Linked DNA regions of Myxosarcina sp. GI1. The protein of the gene in region 2 interacts with the protein of the main gene of each other region in a pairwise test. Links are inferred from orthologs where the notes say so. Each region holds a gene or a part of one and is shown on either strand. Other genes may lie near its edges. The genes, in order: KV40_RS02945 and bioB.

Evidence for each region.
Region 1: the proteins of bioB (region 2) and KV40_RS02945 interact in binary tests that used the Escherichia coli proteins (3 or more experiments, as listed by UniProt). The link is inferred for Myxosarcina sp. GI1 from one-to-one orthologs.

Annotation. Positions count from the first base shown.
Region 1 is NZ_JRFE01000006.1:238,161-241,305, forward strand. Bases 87-2,898 are described here. They hold KV40_RS02945 (class II glutamine amidotransferase), read right to left. Parts: upstream 1,974-2,898; coding sequence 1,200-1,973; downstream 87-1,199. Other genes in these bases: KV40_RS02935 (carboxylate-amine ligase), read left to right, coding at 87-406; KV40_RS02940 (SDR family oxidoreductase), read right to left, coding at 432-1,187; pyrC (dihydroorotase), read left to right, coding at 2,052-2,898. Outside these bases: more of KV40_RS02935, read left to right, coding at 1-86; more of pyrC, read left to right, coding at 2,899-3,080.
Region 2 is NZ_JRFE01000025.1:96,711-100,018, reverse strand. Bases 125-3,099 are described here. They hold bioB (biotin synthase BioB), read left to right. Parts: upstream 125-1,089; coding sequence 1,090-2,109; downstream 2,110-3,099. Other genes in these bases: KV40_RS19965 (hypothetical protein), read right to left, coding at 2,959-3,099; KV40_RS19970 (methyltransferase domain-containing protein), read left to right, coding at 2,161-2,958; blaOXA (class D beta-lactamase), read right to left, coding at 150-977. In the rest of the region: more of KV40_RS19965, read right to left, coding at 3,100-3,308. UniProt on the Escherichia coli protein: Catalyzes the conversion of dethiobiotin (DTB) to biotin by the insertion of a sulfur atom into dethiobiotin via a radical-based mechanism.

The DNA.
Region 1 (3,145 bases), on a different replicon or contig from region 2:
AATTGACGAAGCTTTGATGCAGGCTGGATTAGTTAGAGGACTCGTACGGACTTGCTACAACGAAATTAAACAGGGCATTGCTTTTGTCCCCCCAAAATATCAATTATTGCAAATAGCTCGTTGGCAAGCAGCACGTTACGGTTTGAGCGGAAATTTAATTGAGGTTGGAAGATCGCGTTCGGTTTCTGGTGTAGAATTAACCACTAGTTTTCTAAACTACCTGCGTCCTGCATTAGAACAATTAGGAGATTGGCTGACCTTGTCCTCGTTAGTGCAGCGTACTTTAGAACGAGGTAATGGCGCTCGACGGCAATATGAAGTATATCAACAAGCAAACAATTTTACTGCTGTAGTAGATTATTTAATTGAGCAAACGGCGCAGGGAGTAGAGGTTGAATTTATTTAAGAATATCGCACTAAAAAATTAATACTTACAATCGCGAGAAAAGTTGCAACCAATCAATATTTTTAGGTCTTTCCCCATCGTTGACAATTGAAAAATCTTTATCGATCGTACTGTCAGAAAATAATGATTCTACGCAAGCATTAGCTACGTCGATACGACTGGTTTCGCCGCCAAAGCAATCTCCTGATTCTATTTTTACTCCTTTCTTACCATCGGTTTTAGCCCGAAGCAGTGTAATTAAATCATAGGAAGTATAAGGACCATCAATTAATCTAGCTGGTCTGATAATTGTATAGGGAATACCAGAAGTGACAATCGCTTTTTCTCCTGCCAACTTAGCATCAAGTACCCCGAAGGCATTGAGAATATTGTAGGGCAGTTCATCTTTTCGTAATACCCCTGCCGAAGAGACAAATACTAATCTTTTTAAATCTGGCGGTGCAGCAGCAACTAGATTCTTTACTCCTTTACTATCTACTGCTTCAGGAGTATTAGAGGGTTGAAAGAAATTGGTAAAATCCCAACGCAGAGAAGGAAAAGCAGTAGTTCCCGTACAGCAAATAATATAATTTATATCCCGTACAGCTTCAGCTAGAGTATTGGGATAACGAATATCTCCCTCTACAGCCTCAACTCTATTGTCAAACATTGATGCTGCTTTGGCTTTAGTTCTAGTCAAAGCTCGAACCTGAAGGTTTTTGGTTAGTAGTTTTGCTACTACCAGCTGTCCGACACCACCCGTAGCACCTGCAACCAGAATTTTATCTTTTTCCGATACCATATTCGATCTTATCTATGTAAATTTTAAGGGCAAACCGTCTTGAAATACTAGCAGTTCTCCGAATTGGATTTGCGTCCAAACTTCATTATCGGTGAGGGGAGTAGTCGCGATAACAGCAACGCGATCGCTTGGAGTAGTCAATTCTTGGAAATCTACAGTTACATCTTGGTCAATTAAGTGTGCCGCAGCAAACGGTGCTTGCCGTACAATATAACTAAGCTTGGTTGAGCAGTGAGCAAAAAAATGCTCTCCTTCAGATAGTAAGTAATTAAAAATACCATAAGTAGAAATTAGATCGGTGATTTCCTGTAGAGCTAAATATAGTTCTTTTAGATTTGGCTGACCTGACGGAAAGCGTTGTCTTAACGTTTCTAGTATTAAGCAAAACGCTCTTTCACTATCGGTTTTCCCCACAGCATGATAAAACCCCAAACATTGAGGGTGAAAATCTGGTAAATCTCCATTGTGAGCAAATACCCAATACTTTCCCCACAGTTCCCGACGAAAGGGGTGGCAGTTTTCCAGAGCAATTTCCCCTTGCGTGGCTTTGCGAATATGGGCAATTACATGGGTAGAGTGGATGGGGTAGTGTCTTACCACTTCGGCGATTGGAGAACTAATTGAGGGTTTGGCATCGATAAAAAGCCGACATCCTTTGCCTTCAAAGAAAGCAATACCCCAACCATCACGATGGTCGTCAGTTTTTCCTCCTCGTGCAGAAAATCCTTCAAAAGAAAAGCAAATATCCGTAGGGACATTGCAGTTCATTCCCAGTAATTGGCACATAGCGCTCGCCGTTGTCAACTATAGATATTAATGGCTAAAGCCTCATAATACTTCCTTTAGGTGTTTTATCATAGAAAAATGCAAAATCTTACTCTTACTAGACCCGACGACTGGCATCTGCATCTACGAGACGGCGAAGCACTCAAAGCAGTCCTGCCCCATACAGTACGTCAGTTTGCACGCGCCATCATCATGCCGAATCTAAAGCCTCCGATACGCACAGTAGCTGATGCTGCTGACTATCGCGAGCGCATAAAAGCAGCAATTCGCACTGGCAAACAGTTTGAGCCACTGATGACCCTCTACCTCACCGACAATACCAGCCCCGAAGAAATTATCGCAGCTAAGGCATCTCAGTTTGTCAAAGCGATAAAATACTATCCTGCGGGTGCAACCACCAATTCAGATTTCGGTGTGACGGACATTAGTAAGTGCGATCGCGTCTTTGAAATGATGGAACAGGTAGACATACCTTTATTACTTCACGGGGAAGTGACCGATGGAGATGTTGATATATTTGACCGCGAGAAGGTGTTTATCGAGAAACATTTAATTCCCCTCAAGAAGCGATTTCCCAAACTGCGGGTGGTACTCGAACACATTACCACTGCCGATGCCGTGCAGTTTGTCCTGGCAACTAACAAGATCGCTGCCACGATTACACCACAACATCTATTGTTTAGCCGTAATGCTATATTCCAAGGTGGCATTCAGCCCCATTTTTATTGCTTACCAATTTTGAAACGAGAACAGCATCGCTTGGCACTTTTGCAAGCAGCAACATCTGGCAATCCCAAATTTTTTCTAGGTACTGATAGCGCGCCCCATCCCCGCAATAGCAAAGAAAGTTCCTGTGGTTGCGCGGGTTGTTATTCGGCTCTCCATGCTATGGAACTATACACAGCAGCTTTTGAAAGTGCTAATTCCCTCGATAAACTCGAAGCTTTTGCCAGTTTTTACGGAGCAGATTTTTATCAACTCCCGCGCAATACAGAACAGATTATTTTGACTAAAACAACCTGGCGTATTCCTGATGAAGTTCCATTTCCTGAATCTGGACTCGTTCCCTTATGGGCAGGTCAAGAGATGAAGTGGAAAATGATTTAACATTCCCATGACAGAAATTAATTGATTTAGTCTCTTTCGCGATCGCGCTATTTCCAACTCTAATT
Region 2 (3,308 bases):
TTCGCGATCGCGATCGACGTTATTTTTTAAAGCGACTACAGCCTTGGTCAATAGTTTGAGTTCTTTTTGTGTACATATTATACCAAATTACCTACTCTATCTTTCTTCGCTGACATTAATAAGCTGACATTAATAAATAGGAATAAAAACTACAGCAATCCAAGATCTTGTAAACAGAGTCGAGTAACTTCTATCCTGGCTGCGGGGTCGATTTCCGATTTCATATCTAGATTAGTAGCAAAGAAATAAACGTTATCATCTTGTTCTAAGTAACCTACATACCAACCTACGTTACTTGCCCATCCCGTTTTGCCTCGAAGTGTGTAATTAGGTGTTTGTTCGACAATTGCAATATCTTTAACTATATCTATAGTCCTCTGAGAAAAAGGCAAATTATTTTGATATAGACGACGCAGAAAATCAATTTGCTGCTTGGGAGTAATTCGTAATTCTCCCTCTAGCCAAAAGCGATCGATATCTTCTGGGCTACCAATATTTTGATTGCCGTATTCTATTTGATTGACAAAATTCTGCATTCTTTGATGTCCGATTTTACGTGCTAGCACTTGATAAAACCAGACAGCAGAATATTGAAAAGCCAAACGAATATTTAAATCTTGATTCCATTCTTCTATAAAGGAACCATTAAAACCTCTTTCTATGCCATCCCAAGTAAGAACAGCCACATCGTCTTTTATTACTCCCGTTTCTAAGGCAATTAAAGAATTGGGAATTTTGTAGGTAGATGCAGGTAGAAAAGCAGAATTGTTGCGGTTGGGGTTGTGTTCGTAGACAAAATCGCCATTAAGGTCATAAATAATAATCGAACCATCAATCCCTAATTGCTGGAAATGTCGCCTAAAATTAACCATTTGTTGCAGTTCGGGTTCTTGAGAATAAACTCGATGTTCTGTTACCAACCAACTGCCTAATATAGCCAAGATTGCCAATAATAAAAGACTCAACAGTTTTTTCATAGTTACTCCTCCAATTGAAATAATCTATAAATTTATTTGGGTATTTTGACAAGCTTATCTATTGTGTAGAACAATAAATATTTGTCCTCTGCAACAGATTAACGCGATCGCCATGACTCAACTATCATTTAATGCCATAGCAGCAACTTCTCTCGCTGGCGAATTAATCGATCGCGCCACTGCCAAGGCTATTTTACAGGCACCCGATACGGTGTTGTTAGAACAGTTAGCTGCCGCTTATCAGGTTCGGCATCATTATTGGGGCGATCGCGTCAGACTGCATTTCTTACTTAATGCTCAAAGTGGCTTGTGTCAGGAAGACTGCAACTATTGTTCTCAGTCAAAAATTTCTGGTGCCGAGATTGATAAATATCCTTTACTAGCTAAAGAAAAAATCGTCAAAGCCGCAGATCGCGCAGCCGAACTAAAAGCGGGAACGTTTTGTATGGCGATTTCGGGGCGATCGCCTTCTGAAACGGTATTTGCTAATGTATTAGAGGCATTTAAAGCCGTTAAAGCCAAACATGATTTAAAAATTTGTGCCTGTTTGGGACTATTGAGCGAGTCACAAACGCAGCGTTTGGCAGCAGTAGGAGTAGATCGAGTCAACCATAACCTCAACACCTCCGAAAATCATCACGATAATATTTGCAGCACTCATACCTATCGCGATCGCGTCGCCACGATTAAAAACGTGCAAGCCGCAGGTATTACTACCTGTTCTGGCGGTATTGTCGGCATGAACGAAGCTGACGACGATATTATAGATTTGGCGTATGCCCTCAGAGAGTTAAACGTCACCAGTGTACCGATCAATTTCTTAATTCCCATTGCAGGAACTCCCCTAGCCGATGTCAACCAATTAAATCCCCGTCGCTGTTTGCGAATTTTATGCCTGTTCCGCTTTATTCTGCCCTCTCAGGAAATTAGAATTGCTGGGGGTAGAGAAGTTCACTTGCGATCGCTCCAGCCTTTAGGACTGTATCCAGCCAACTCTATTTTTGTCGGTGACTATCTAACCACCGCAGGACAAGCAGCACGCGCAGACCTAGAAATGATTCACGATGCGGGATTTGTCTTAGAAGCACCAGATGGATCTGTTTTAGAAGAGTATGTTTCGGTAGCAGGTTAAATATTTTTTTAGCGATCGCTAGCTAAAAAACATGGTAATAGGGTGGCTTCAATGTCAGAAAATAAGTATGTCTTTACCGATACTCAACTTAACTCCGAACTAGAACGGCTCAGGTTGCTAGAGAAAGTTTGCGATCCTCTTAGTAAGCGTCTAATTTTAGCTACAGGTATTACAACAGGTTGGCAGTGCTTGGAAGTAGGTGCGGGTGCGGGATCGATAGTTAGATCGATGTCAGAAATTGTTGGCTCGTCTGGTAGAGTTATTGCCGTAGATATCGACACTCGCTTTATAGAAGATATATCACTACCTAATGTAGAAATTATTAGAGATGATATTCGCAATCCAAATTTATCTTTAACTAAAAATTCATTCGATCTAATTCATGTCCGCAACGTTTTAATTCACCTCGCAGATTTTCGGGTAGCTTTATCGAGAATATTAAATTTACTAAAACCTGGAGGTTGGTTAGTAGTTGAAGAACCAGATTTTTCCGCTACCAGAGCGATTTACGGTAATAAGCAAGACTGTCAGGCTGTAGATAGGGTGAATCAAGCTATTCGTCAAATGTTTAGCGATCGCGACTTAAATTATTCTCTAGGTGTTCTATTACCTTCTATGTTTCAGCAACTCGGCTTGCAGATACATACAGTAGAAAATGACGTTCCTATAGTCAATGGTGGTTCTAACGTAGCAACAATGATGAACATGTCGGCAACGCAATTGAGAGAAAAATATCTTGCTACTGGCAAAGCTAGCGAAGAAGATATAAAAAACTATTGTCAATTTGCAGAAGATTCTAGTTTTTGGGCTATTTATGTTGCTACTGTAGGTGTTGTCGGTCAACACTAATTATTTTTTGTAAGTCCAATCGAATTTTACTAATTCTTCTACTACTTCCATACCTTCGGCAACTATGAAGAATAGTATGCGCTTAATACTAGTACTTGTTTCAGCTTCTATACAGTAAACTATGTCTTCTGGATATAAAGCTATTTGCTTGGAAATGTTTGCAATCTCACTTTCATTTGCCACTCTAAATATTGGATAACTAAAATCAGTAGGTAGGGAAATATAACTTACTTCAAAAAAAGTTACTTTGACTTGGTAATAATAAGCAAAATCAAAACTGCCAGTAAGTATCAAATTAACAGAGTTATATTGCTCAATTCTGAAATCATTAATGTTGGTTTGATTAGCAA